2 regions of the Staphylococcus sp. NRL 16/872 genome follow, and region 2 is predicted to be linked to the other one. Evidence: a T-box and tRNA genes for the amino acid it is inferred to sense, from the RefSeq annotation. Region 2 holds a T-box; the other holds one or more tRNA genes.

Region 1 (7,516 bases), 160 kb from region 2:
ATGCAGCTTCGGAAATATGTTCTCGCTTTGCGACTTCTACGAAATATTTAAGTTGTTTAAACTCCAAATCGTTCCCTCGCTTTCAACTATGTTTTTTATCGTGGTGTTATTCATCTAGTTTTTAGAACGATATTATCTATTTAATATATTGTTCAGATAAATATTTTACATTATATTAATTATTATTAACAGTAATTTTCTGAAAATTCTCAAAAGGAGTGGGCATCGTGTTTGAACATAGATTAAAAAGAGGATTGTATGATTATCGTGAGGAACATGATGCATGTGGTATCGGTTTTTATGCCAATATGAATAATGTAAGGTCTCATGACATTATTGAAAAATCTTTAGAAATGTTACGACGATTAGACCATCGTGGGGGCGTTGGGGCAGACGAAATTACTGGAGACGGTGCGGGAATTATGACAGAAATTCCGTTTGAATTTTTCAAAAAACATAGTGGATTCGACTTACCTAATGAAGGAGAATATGCGGTAGGTCTTTTTTTCTCTAACCAAAAAATTGCAGGCTCTTCTCATGAACCAATATTTAATCAAATCATTGAACAAGAAGGATTAAACGTTATTGGTTATAGAGATGTACCCGTCGACACACAAGCCATCGCACCACATGTTGTGGCAACTATGCCTTGTATTCAACAAGTATTTATTGATTTAAATTCACATAACACAGCTGTGAAGCAACTTTTCTTAGCAAGAAAGCAAATTGAACAATATGCTGAAGCACAAGATTTAAGACTTTATTTCACAAGCTTATCTCATAAAACGATTGTGTATAAAGGATGGTTGCGATCTGACCAAATTAAAAAATTGTATTTAGATTTAAATAATGAAGATTATAAATCGAAGTTAGGTTTAGTTCATTCAAGATTTAGTACGAATACATTTCCAAGTTGGAAACGTGCCCACCCGAACCGTATGTTAATGCATAATGGAGAAATTAATACGATAAAAGGCAATGTCAATTGGATGCGTGCGCGACAACGCACGTTAATTCATACAATATTCGGGGAAGAAAGCTATAAAATTCAAAAGATTGTTGATGAAGATGGAAGTGACTCGGCTATTGTGGATAACGCGTTAGAATTTTTAACATTAGCGATGGAGCCTGAAGAAGCAGCCATGTTGTTAATTCCCGAACCGTGGTTATATAACAAATCAAACGATGAAAATGTACGTGCATTTTATGAATTCTATAGTTATTTAATGGAGCCATGGGATGGACCGACGATGATCTCATTCTGTAATGGTGACAAAATTGGTGCGCTAACTGACCGTAATGGTTTACGTCCAGGTCGTTATACGATTACTAAAGATAACTTTATTGTATTTTCATCTGAAGTAGGTGTCATCGATGTCCCTGAGGAAAATGTTGCCTTTAAAGGGCAATTAAATCCTGGGAAATTATTACTTGTCGATTTCAAAGCGAATAAAGTCATTGATAATAATGAGTTAAAAGCACGTATTGCTAGTCAACATCCATATCAAACATGGCTTGAAAATTATAAAGTTGATTTAGGTTTAGATGACGTAAAGTATAACCGTCATTTATTAGAACCATCAACGCTATTTAGATTACAAAAGCAATTTGGTTATACCAAAGAAGATATTTATAAATATATGACGACTTTAGTTGCAGGCAAGAAAGATCCAATTGGTGCTATGGGTTACGACTCACCACTCGCAGTACTTAATGAGCGACCTGAGTCATTATTTAATTACTTCAAACAATTATTTGCACAAGTTACCAATCCACCGATTGATGCATATCGCGAGAAGATTGTAACAAGTGAACTTTCTTATTTAGGAGGAGAAGGAAACTTATTACAACCGGATCCTTCTGTGCTTAATCGTATTCAATTATCTAAACCTGTGTTGACGTTGAGTCAATTAGAGAAGATTAAACAAAGTAAGTTTGACGTGAAACATTTATCAACATTATATCGTGATAGTCTTGAAGAAGCATTACAACGCTTAGGTAATGCGGCGATTCAAGCTACACGTGAAGGCTATACGATTTTAGTGCTTGATGATAGTTCTCTTCTTGTTGATGACGTTAATGCAGAAGCTGAAGATCAACGTTATGCGATGCCAATGTTATTAGCAATTAGCCACATTCATCAACTATTGATTAGAGAAGACTTACGTATGAATGCAAGTCTTGTAGCTTTATCTGGTGAAACACGCGAAGTTCATCATGTCGCTTGTTTACTAGGTTATGGTGCTAATGCTGTTATTCCATATTTAGGACAACAAACAATTGCGCACTTAGCGGAGGATGGGCATCTTAAAGGTACAATTTCTGAAAATGTAGAAACCTATACGAATGTTTTATCTGAAGGTGTCATTAAAGTTATGGCTAAAATGGGTATTTCTACCGTTCAAAGTTATCAAGGTGCCCAAATCTTTGAAGCAGTGGGACTTTCTCAAGAAGTCATTGATGCTTATTTCACAGGTACACAATCTAAACTGTCAGGCTTAAGTATTGAACAAATTGATGAAGAAAACAAAGCACGTCAAAGTAGTCATAGCGAATATTTAGAACCAGGAAGTCTTTTCCAATGGCGTCAACAAGGCCAACATCATGTGTTTAATCCGAAAACGATTCACTTATTACAACATGCGTGTCGTGAAAATGATTATGAACAATTTAAAGCTTTTTCAAATGCAGTTCATGATAATAGAAAGGACCACTTACGCGATTTATTAGAATTTAAATCGCAACGTTCTATCCCTATTAGCGAAGTGGAATCTGTAGCGTCTATCGTCAAACGATTTAACACGGGAGCCATGAGCTATGGTTCAATTTCCGAAGAAGCGCATCAAACATTAGCGAAAGCTATGAACCGATTAGGTGGAAAAAGTAATAGTGGCGAAGGTGGAGAGAATCCTAAACGCTATGAAATTCAAGAGGACGGCAGTTGTTTATCAAGTGCAATAAAACAAGTCGCCTCTGGACGTTTCGGTGTAACGAGTAATTACCTACAACATGCGAAAGAATTACAAATTAAAGTAGCTCAAGGCGCTAAACCAGGAGAAGGTGGCCAATTACCAGGTACTAAAGTCTACCCGTGGATTGCTGAGACACGTGGATCAACACCAGGTATTGGATTGATTTCACCACCGCCACATCATGATATTTATTCAATTGAAGACTTAGCACAATTAATTCATGATTTGAAGAATGCGAATAAAGAAGCGGATATTGCCGTAAAACTTGTATCTAAATCAGGCATTGGAACGATTGCTTCAGGGGTAGCTAAAGCATTCGCAGATAAAATTGTTGTAAGTGGATACGATGGTGGAACAGGTGCATCTCCTAAGACAAGTATCCAACATGCTGGGTTACCGTGGGAACTAGGGTTAGCTGAAACACATCAAACATTGAAATTGAATCATTTGCGCAGTCGTGTACGTTTAGAAACAGACGGTAAATTATTAACAGGTAGAGATGTGGCCTTAGCTTGTGCACTAGGTGCAGAAGAATTTGGATTTGCTACTGCACCACTTGTCGTTTTAGGTTGCATCATGATGCGTGTATGTCATAACGATACATGTCCGGTAGGTATTGCAACGCAAAACCAAGACTTGAGAGCTTTATTCAGAGGTAAAGCTGATCATGTCGTGAATTTCATGCATTTTATTGCTGAAGAACTTAGAGAAGTTTTAGCTTCTCTTGGTTTGAAAAAGGTGGAAGATTTAGTGGGACGAACAGATTTATTACAACGTTCTAGTGATATTAATTTTAAATCTAAAGCCGCATCACTTGATGTCACTAAATTATTACATTTAGTAGACGGACCAAACACGAAACAAATCGCTCAAGACCATCATTTAAATATTGGTTTCGATTTAAATTATCTATATAAAGACGCTAAACAAAGTATTGAAAGTGGAGAAACATTCAAAGGGCATTACGTTGTAAACAACGAACAACGTGATGTAGGAGTTATTACAGGTAGTTATATTACACAACAACATGGTAGCGATGGTTTACCAGAACATACAATTATTGGTGAAACCACGGGCCATGCAGGTCAAAGCTTAGCAGCCTTTGCACCTAAAGGATTATTGATTCATCACACCGGTGACGCTAACGACTATGTAGGTAAAGGATTATCAGGCGGCACTGTTGTCGTAAAAGCACCTAATAAAGAACGAGAAAACGAAATTATCGTAGGAAATGTAAGTTTCTATGGTGCTTCACAAGGTAAAGCCTATATTAATGGTAAAGCTGGCGAACGTTTCTGTATCCGTAATAGTGGTGTAGACGTTGTAGTTGAAGGTATTGGCGACCATGGTTTGGAATACATGACTGGAGGCCACGTCATCATACTAGGAGATGTTGGTAAGAACTTCGGACAAGGTATGAGTGGTGGCGTCTGCTACATTTTCCCAAGCGATATTGAGACATTTAAACGTGTAAATGCATTGCCGACATTAGCCTTTAAGAAAGTAAGTAATGAAGAAGAAAGAACGTTAATAAAAACGATGTTAGAAGAACATTATCACTTTACTCAAAGCACTAAAGCAGCAACTATTCTACAAGATTTTGAACATGTAGACGATAAAGTAGTAAAAGTGATTCCGAAAGATTTCGAATTAATGATGCAAAAAATCGATCTAAAACGTCGTCAATTACCACAAGAAGATGAAGCGAAATTAGCAGCATTTTATGATGATAGTACATCTATTGATCAAACATTACAGCCAGCAGTTATTTATTAAAGAAAGGAAGAACGATTATGGGCGAGTTTAAGGGGTTTATGAAATATGAGAAACAATCGCTTTCCGAGTTGTCGCTCGTTGATCGATTGAAAAATCACGATGCATTTCAACAACGCTTTTCACGTGAGGAAGCGTCAATACAGGGTGCACGTTGTATGGATTGCGGTACACCTTTTTGTCAAACAGGTCTTCCTTTTGGACGAGAAACAATTGGCTGTCCTATTGGTAATTATATTCCTGAATGGAATGATTTAGTGTATCATCAAGATTTTAAAGGTGCATACGAACGTTTAAGTGAGACAAATAATTTTCCTGATTTTACTGGACGCGTGTGTCCGGCGCCTTGTGAGAACTCTTGTGTAATGAAGATTAACCGTGATTCTGTAGCAATTAAAGGTATTGAACGTACAATTATAGATGAAGCTTTTGACAATGGATGGGTCAAGCCTAAATATCCAAAAGTACGTAAAGCGCAAAAGGTAGCCATTGTGGGAAGCGGTCCGGCTGGACTAGCAGCCGCGGAAGAACTTAATTACATAGGCTATCAAGTTACGGTATTCGAAAAAGCAGCAGAGCCAGGTGGGTTACTCATGTATGGTATTCCTAACATGAAGCTAGACAAAGATGTTGTACGTCGACGTATTGCTTTAATGGAAGAAGCGGGCATAATGTTTAAAACGAACGTGAACATAGGTGTAGACTTATCAAGAGAGGAATTAGAAGCGCGCTTTGATGCGATTATCTTATGTACAGGAGCACAAAAAGCACGCGATTTACCTTTAGAAGGACGAATGGGACAAGGTATCCACTTTGCGATGGATTATCTTACAGAACAAACACAACTTCTTAACGGTGAAATTGAAAAAGCTACTATCACGGCAAAGGATAAAAATGTCATCATTATTGGTGCAGGTGATACTGGTGCCGATTGTGTAGCTACTGCTTTACGTGAAAATTGTAAGTCGATTGTACAATTTAACAAATATACTAAAGCGCCAGAAGAAATTACATTTAAAACGAATACATCGTGGCCACTTCCTTTACCTGTCTTCAAAATGGATTATGCGCATAAAGAGTATGAAACACGCTTCGGCAGAGAACCTCGGGCTTATGGTGTGCAAACTATGCGTTATGATGTTGACGACATTGGAAATATTCGTGGGGTATACACTCAAATCTTAGAAGAAACACCTGACGGTATGGTAGTAGTAGATGGTACTGAAAGACATTGGCCAGCCGATTTAGTATTACTTTCAATTGGATTTGAAGGTGTTGAACCGACTGTACCTCGAGCATTCGATATTGCTACTAAATTTAATCGAATTGTAGCGAATGATAAAGACTATCGTACGAATCAAGAAAAGTTTTTTGCTGCTGGGGACGCACGACGAGGTCAAAGTTTAGTTGTATGGGCAATTAAAGAAGGACGTGCAGTTGCTCAATCCGTCGATAGTTATTTGCAACATAAAGTGTTGGTATAAGGACGTGTTTTTCATTGCGCTACTAACTTTATTTGTAAAGAAATGATTAAAAAAGTTTTAACACAGTAAAGAAAATGTTTGACTTCCAATGGACCATGTTATAAGATAGTTATTGTGTTCATTGGAGGAATACCCAAGTCCGGCTGAAGGGATCGGTCTTGAAAACCGACAGGGCCTTAACGGGCCGCGGGGGTTCGAATCCCTCTTCCTCCGCCATTATAATTAAAATCCAAGACTAATAAATATAGAAAGACAAGTACTCAATGTAGATTGAGTACTTGTCTTTTTTTGTCTACGTTTGATATATAAGTCACACATATAAACGACTTTATTTTAAGAATTCTATAAAAAGAAATGAAAGCCTTTACATTACTTGTCTAGACAAGTTATACTTTAAATATTAAACATAAAGGAGTGAAATGCGTGGCTGTCAAAAGAAAAGATGTTCAAGACATCGTTAAAGCAATTGGTGGTAAAGAAAATGTTGATACTGCAACACATTGTGTAACTCGATTGAGATTAGTGTTAAAAGACGATAATAAAGTGAATAAAGATGCTTTAGATGATAATGCTTTAGTAAAAGGACAATTTAAAGCAGATCATCAATACCAAATTGTAATAGGTCCAGGAACAGTTGATGAAGTATATAAACAATTTATAAAGGAAACAGGGGCTGAAGAAGCGTCAAAAGATGAAGCAAAAACAGCCGCAGCTAAAAAAGGTAATCCAGTACAAAGATTGATTAAATTATTGGGGGACATCTTTATACCTATCTTACCTGCTTTAGTTACTGCCGGGCTTCTAATGGGGATTAATAACCTTTTAACAATGGAAAATCTATTTGGTCCTAAGCCACTTGTAGAACAGTTCCCGCAATTGGGAGATATCTCAAATATCATTAATGTTATCGCAAGTACCGCATTTATTTTCTTACCAGCATTAATTGGTTGGAGCAGTATGAAAGTCTTTGGTGGTAGTCCTATCTTAGGTTTAGTACTTGGCTTGATTTTAATGCATCCCCAATTAGTATCACAATATGATATTGCGAAAGGGCACATACCAACTTGGAACCTCTTCGGTTTAGAAATTAAACAGTTAAACTATCAAGGACAAGTATTACCAGTACTAATCGCAGCTTATGTACTTTCACTCATTGAAAAAGCACTTAATAAAGTCGTACATGATTCTATTAAAATGCTTGTTGTAGGGCCAGTCGCATTATTAATCACAGGCTTCTTAGCGTTCATTATTATTGGACCTATCGCCTTAGCTATTGGAACTGCAATT
Region 2 (7,516 bases):
CTTTAATAAGAAAAAGTGATTTATAGATACAAAAAACGATGAGGAATCTGATCATCCTCATCGTTTTTAATAACTAATATTTAAATGTTAGATTAGTCGTTTACTGGACGGATTTCAGTTTTACCACCCATGTAAGGTACTAATGCTTCTGGGATTGTAATTGAACCGTCTTCGTTTTGATAGTTTTCAACGATAGCTGCGAATGTACGACCTACCGCAAGACCACTACCATTTAATGTGTGTGCTAATTCTGGTTTAGCAGAAGCATCGCGTTTGAAGCGGATGTTTGCACGACGCGCTTGGAAATCAGTACAGTTTGAGCAAGAACTGATTTCTTTGTAGTCATTGTAACTTGGTAACCAAACTTCTAAGTCATATGTTTTACTTGCACTGAAACCGATATCTCCAGTACATAAGATAACACGACGATATGGTAAACCTAATTCTTCTAAGATTGATTCAGCATTTTGAGTCATATCTTCTAAAGAATCCCAAGAATTTTCTGGTTGTTCGAAACGAACCATTTCAACTTTGTCGAATTGGTGTAAACGGATTAAACCTCTTGTATCTCTACCAGCTGAACCCGCTTCACTACGGAAACATGCAGTTTGAGCAGTGAATCTTTCAGGTAAAACGCCTGGTTGAATCACTTCGTCTCTGTAGAAGTTTGTTAATGGAACTTCTGCAGTTGGAATTGTGTATAATCCTTCTTTTTCAACTTTAAATAAATCTTCTTCAAATTTAGGTAATTGACCTGTACCAAACATAGTGTCTGCGTTAACTAATTGAGGTGTCATCATTTCAGTATAACCATGTTCAGTTGTATGTTTAGTAAGCATGTAGTTCATTAATGCACGTTCTAATAATGCACCATCTCTAGTTAAGTAAACAAAACGTGAACCTGAGATTTTAGCAGCACGTTCGAAGTCTGCCATTTTTAATTCTTCAACTAAATCCCAGTGTGCTTTAGGTTCGAAATCAAACTCACGAGGTGTACCCCATTTTTTGATTTCAACGTTATCTTCATCAGAATCACCTTGTGGCACATCGTCTGCAATTAAGTTAGGAATACGAATTAAGATGTTTCTAATTTTATTATCTACTTCGTTTAATTTAGCGTCATTGTTCTTGATTTCGTCACCAAGTTCACGCATTTCTTTAATAACGTCGTCAGCATCTTCTTTATTACGTTTCTTTTCAGCGATTTCATCACTTACTTTGTTACGACGCGCTTTCATTTCTTCAGTTTTACCGATTAATTCACGACGTTGATTATCTAATTCTAATACTTCGTCAACAACCTTTGGATCGTCTCCACGTAATTCAATTTTGCTCTTAACTTTGTCAGTTTCATCTCTAAATTGTCTGATATCTAACATGTACAATTCATCCTTCCCATTTTTGAAAAAATTTATTAAGAATGGTCGCTACTTTTAAATAAATAAAAAAAGACCACATCCCTCACAAGGGACGTGGTCTACGCGTTGCCACCCTATTTAACAATTTAACACATAAATAATGTACTAAATTGCACTTTCCTAAAATAACGGTTATTACCGATTGCTCACAATTGTAGGTAGATTCGCATAATCATCAATTACTTGTTCACACTCAACACAAGCTCTCTGAAATTAACGTATTATGTTACTTGGCCTACGAACAATAACTTATTAAGTTATTTTTAATATAGCAAAGTCTTTTAGAATTTTCAAGCAATTGCTAATGTTAAATTTACTATTTAGGAAAACGCTATCATTTTCAGCAATTAAAGCTCTTAAATATTTCTTATAATAGTGTTGACGAAAGTCTCTTGTAGGTATAGTATTTTCTATTGTATTTAAAACTCATGAATGTCTGACCTTTCTCTATAAAGTTAAAGTTCAGACTTGGAAAATATATGTCATAAGAGGACTGAACGTAAAGACAGACTTCTTAAAGAGGGAGGGTTTTGTTCATGGAAACATTAACTTCTGTTAATATTCCAAAACGTAAAGATGAAACACATAAAGGCGATTACGGTAAAATCTTATTAATCGGTGGTAGTGCAAACTTAGGTGGCGCTATTATGTTAGCTGCACGCGCTTGTGTGTTTAGTGGAAGTGGTTTAATTACAGTCGCTACACATCCAAATAACCACGCGGCTATTCATTCTCGTTGTCCAGAAGCAATGGTAACAGATATTAACGATACTAAAATGCTAACAAAGCTCATTGAAAATACAGATAGTATCCTAATTGGTCCAGGACTTGGCGTTGACTTCAAAGGAAATAACGCAATCACATTTTTACTACAAAATATTCAGCCCCACCAAAATTTAATTGTTGATGGTGATGCGATTACAATATTCAGTAAATTGAAACCAGAACTTCCAACATGTCGCGTTATCTTTACGCCACATCAAAAAGAATGGGAACGTTTAAGTGGTATTCCTATTGAAGAACAAACTTATGATCGTAATAGAGAAGCTGTAGATAAACTAGGTGCCACAGTGGTGTTGAAAAAACATGGCACAGAAATCTACTTTAAAGATGAAGACTATAAACTTGGAATTGGTACGCCAGCTATGGCAACAGGCGGCATGGGAGATACACTTGCGGGTATGATTACAAGTTTTGTTGGCCAATTCGATAGCTTAAAAGATGCTGTGACGAGTGCAACCTATACACACAGTTATATTGGTGAAAAACTTGCTGAAAAAATGTACGTCGTACCACCTTCACGTTTAATTAATGAAATCCCATACGTAATGAAAGAATTAGAAAACTAATATTTAAAATGAAAACGCTCTGATATTCCCATTATAAGAAAATCAGAGCGTTTGTTTTATATGGAGCTAGAAATGGTAAATAAATTTACACACACCTACGTTAATAATTCTAAAAATAGATAATGAAAATTAACTACTAAAACTCATAAAATAAATAATAAAGTATATAAGTGTGTTGTACTTATGTAAGAAATTCTAAAGATAAACTACGAATGACGTTGTGTGACTCCTGAGGGAGCTAGGTTTATTGATGAACTTAAGCGCTGTACCCTTAAGTAAGTAGTTCTAAAATGGATAATGTAACGTAGTTGAGCGACGCCTGAGGGAGCAGGATGAGTGTCGAGACCGTGGTTCGACCCAGCCTCCTAGGCAAGCGGCTCAACTTAAGTGAGTGAACATCTATCTAAGAACGACTTTATAAGACTACAGGCTTAAGCCTTTCCCGCAAGAAAGCGTCGCAACAAAATGAGTAACATTCATCTAAGAACTTCTTTACAAGACCAAGGCTCGACCCAACCCCCTAGGCAAGCGTCTCAACTTAAGTGAGTGAAAATCTATCTTAGAACTCCTAAAAAATAAGACTACCTTCACGAGAGGGTAGTCTTATTTTCGAATTATTATTCGTTATCGCTATCGTTTTCTGAAGCATTTTCAATATCTTCATTCACACGATCCATGAAGTCTTGTCTAAGCTCAACACGTTCATTACTATCATCTTCAGAAGCTATATCTTCTGTTGCTTCCGTATGAAGCGCATTGCCTGGCGTAGTATCATCTACAAGATGTTCACTTGGACTTTCTGTACTTTCCGCATTAGATGTATCTTCTGCTTGAGCCACTTCTGCTACATCTTCATCTTCTGTATTATCTTGAACTTTAGCCACAGTAGAAACAGATTGATTATCGCCCAGTTTCATTAGACGCACACCTTGCGTTGAACGACCAGTTTGAGAAATATCATCTACTTGTAAGCGAATAATGACGCCACCATTTGTAACCATCATTAAATCTTCATCGCCCGTCACTGTAGTGATACATACGATATTACCATTACGTTCTGTAATCGTAGCAGTTTTAACACCTTTACCACCACGATTAGATAAACGATATTCACTTACTGGCGTACGTTTGCCGTAACCATTTTCAGTAACAACTAAAACTTCATCTTCACTATCTGCATGCGCGACGTCTAAACCAACTACGACGTCACCATCACGTAATGAGATACCACGTACACCTGCAGCTGTACGACCTAATGGACGTAAACTGTTCTCAGAGAAGCGGATAAGTGATGCGTGAGAGGTACCGATTAAGATATCTTGGTGACCATCTGTTAAACGTACAGCAATCAGTTCATCATCTTCTTTAAATCCAATCGCAATCTTACCGTTTTTATTGATATGTGAGAAGTTGCTTAATGCAGAACGTTTCACAATACCATTCTTAGTCGCAAATACTAAGTAACTATTCTCATCTTCAAGATCTCTTACCGCAATCATTGTACTAATTGCTTCATCGTTCTCAAGTTCAATCGCATTAATAACTGGAATACCTTTCGATTGACGAGAAAGCTCTGGCACTTCATAACCTTTAAGTTTGTAAACGCGTCCTTTATTCGTGAAGAATAGCACGTGGTCATGCGTACTTAGCGTAACTAATTGGCTGACAAAGTCTTCTTCAAGCGTATTCATACCTTGTACGCCACGTCCACCTCTATTTTGAGAACGATATGTTGAAACAGGTAGGCGTTTAATGTAGTTATTATGACTTAATGTAATCACAATTTGTTCTTCTGGAATTAAGTCTTCATCTTCTAAATCATCTAAACCACCTAATTGAATTTCTGTACGACGTTCATCGCCGAAACGCTCTTTGATTTCGGTTAATTCATCACGGACTAATTGAAGTAACACTTCTTCATCTGCTAGAATCTTCTCTAATTCAGCAATATAGCCTAATAGTTCATTGTATTCTGATTCAATCTTGTCGCGTTCTAAACCTGTTAAACGTCTTAAACGCATATCAAGAATAGCTTGTGCTTGGCGTTCTGAAAGCTCAAAGCGTTCTTGTAACGTTTCCATAGCAACTTTATCTGTATCAGATTCACGAATGATAGAAATGATTTGATCGATATGGTCTAACGCAATACGTAGCCCTTCTAAAATATGTGCACGGTCTTTCGCTTTCTTCAAGTTATATTCCGTACGACGACGTACGACGATTTTTTGATGTTCTAAGTATTCAACTAACGCTTCTTTTAAATTGATTAACTTAGGACGTCCATGTACAAGGGCAATCATATTCACACCAAATGATGTTTGTAATGGCGTTTGTTTATATAAATTATTAAGAATAACATTCGCGTTAGCGTCTTTACGCACGTCAATCACAATTCTTACCCCTGTACGTAAACTTGTTTCATCACGTAAGTCTGTAATACCTTCAATTTTTTTATCACGTACAAGTTCAGCAATTTTCTCAATCATACGTGCTTTATTGACTTGATATGGAATTTCAGTCACGACGATACGTTGACGGCCACCACCACGTTCTTCGATTTCTGCACGGGCACGCATTTGAACAGAACCACGTCCTGTTTCGTATGCACGTCGGATACCACTTTTCCCTAAAATTAAGCCCGCTGTAGGGAAGTCAGGGCCTTGGATATCTTCCATAAGTTCTGCGATGGTAACATCAGGATTCTTACTTAAATGTAATACACCATTAATGACTTCAGTTAAATTATGAGGAGGAATATTAGTAGCCATACCTACTGCGATACCTGAAGCACCGTTAACTAAAAGATTGGGGAAACGAGAAGGTAAGACTTCCGGCTCTCTTTCAGTGCCATCATAGTTATCTAAAAAGTCAATTGTATCTTTGTTGATGTCGCGTAACAGTTCCAATGTAATTTTAGTCATCTTCGCTTCTGTGTAACGCATAGCCGCAGCACCATCGCCGTCCATTGAACCAAAGTTACCTTGACCATCTACAAGTGGATAACGATAGCTAAACGTTTGTGCCATTCGAACCATGGCATCATAGATTGAAGAGTCGCCGTGAGGGTGATATTTACCCATAACGTCCCCGACGATACGTGCTGATTTTTTATATGGTTTGTCAGGTGTCATTCCTTGTTCATTTAAACCATATAAGATACGACGGTGTACAGGTTTTAAACCATCACGCACATCAGGTAATGCACGTGAAACGATAACGCTCATTGCATAGTCTAAGAATGATTCACGCATTTCGCTGGTTATATTTCGTTCATTAATTCTTGATTGAGGTAAGTCAGCCATCAAGATATCCTCCTTCTATCATCACTTAAAAATGAATAGTCAGACTGTTAATACATTTTATCGCTTAACAGCCTGTGCTATAACTCATGCAGATAAGCAACAAATTAGAAATCTAAATTTGCATAAACTGCATTTTCTTCAATAAATTGTCTTCTATTCTCAACAACGTCGCCCATCAACATTTCAAACGTTTGGTCGGCGTCTAAAGCATCTTCAAGTTTAACTTGTAACATCATGCGGTTTTCAGGATTCATCGTTGTTTCCCATAATTGATCCGCATTCATTTCACCTAAACCTTTATAACGTGAAATCTGCCATTTCGGTGTAGGGTTAAGTTCAGATTTTAATTTATCTAATTCACGATCATTAAACACATAGTATTTTTGTTTACCTTGTGCCAATTTATACAATGGTGGTTGGGCGATATAGACGTATCCCGCTTCAATAAGTGGACGCATAAAACGATAGAAGAATGTTAATAATAACGTTCTAATGTGCGCACCATCGACATCAGCATCTGTCATGATAACGATTTTATGATAACGTGCTTTAGAAATATCAAATTCGCCACCAATACCTGTACCAAAGGCTGTAATCATTTGACGAATTTCATTGTTATTTAAGATACGGTCTAAACGTGCTTTCTCCACATTTAAAATCTTACCTCTTAACGGTAAAATCGCTTGTGTCTTAGAGTCACGGCCTTCTTTTGTAGACCCCCCGGCAGAGTCACCCTCTACTAGGAAGATTTCACTTTCTTCTGGCTTTTTACTAGAACAGTCTGCAAGTTTACCTGGTAAGCTTGAGATTTCTAGGGCAGATTTACGACGTGTCACTTCACGTGCTTTTTTAGCAGCTACACGTGCACGTGAGGCCATGATACCCTTTTCAACAACCGTTCTAGCAACGTTAGGATGTTCATATAAGAATCTTTCAAAGTGCTCTGCGAATAGTTTATCCACAATTTGACGCACTTCTGAGTTACCTAGTTTCGTCTTAGTTTGACCTTCGAATTGAGGATCGCCGTGTTTAATTGAAACAACGGCAGTTAAACCTTCACGTGTATCTTCACCAGATAAACGCTCTTTATCATCTTTAATGATTTTACTGTGTGTACCATAACTATTAAGCACACGCGTTAACGCACGTTTGAAACCATCTTCATGCGTTCCGCCTTCGTACGTATGAATATTATTGGCATAAGATAATAAATTCGTTGCGTAGCCACTGTTGTATTGCATTGCAATTTCAATTTCTACATCGTCTTTAGTTTGGTGAATATAAATTGGTTCATCGTGGATAGGCTCTTTGTTCTCGTTTAATAATTCAACGTATGATTTAATACCACCTTCATAGTGATATGTATCTTCACGCTGTTCTTCTTCCTCACGTTCATCTCTTAATGTGATTGAAATTCCTTTATTTAAGAAAGCCAATTCTCTAATAC

What was found. A T-box is a leader RNA that pairs with one kind of tRNA and senses whether it is charged. The one in region 2 lies ahead of serS (serine--tRNA ligase), so its partner is inferred to be a tRNA-Ser.
Region 1: it has a tRNA-Ser gene. The T-box ahead of serS (serine--tRNA ligase) is inferred to sense a tRNA for this amino acid. The anticodon was not compared.

The regions. Positions count from the first base shown of each region.
Region 1 is NZ_CP119327.1:2,380,596-2,388,111, reverse strand. It holds gene gltC (glutamate biosynthesis transcriptional regulator GltC) at 1-67, opposite strand, end outside; gene gltB (glutamate synthase large subunit) at 228-4,748, shown strand; gene MT340_RS11780 (glutamate synthase subunit beta) at 4,766-6,229, shown strand; tRNA gene MT340_RS11775 (tRNA-Ser) at 6,353-6,445, shown strand; gene treP (PTS system trehalose-specific EIIBC component) at 6,653-7,516, shown strand, end outside.
Region 2 is NZ_CP119327.1:5,121-12,636, reverse strand. It holds gene serS (serine--tRNA ligase) at 93-1,379, opposite strand; T-box leader at 1,464-1,668, opposite strand; gene MT340_RS00035 (NAD(P)H-hydrate dehydratase) at 1,955-2,767, shown strand; gene gyrA (DNA gyrase subunit A) at 3,385-6,069, opposite strand; gene gyrB (DNA topoisomerase (ATP-hydrolyzing) subunit B) at 6,174-7,516, opposite strand, start outside.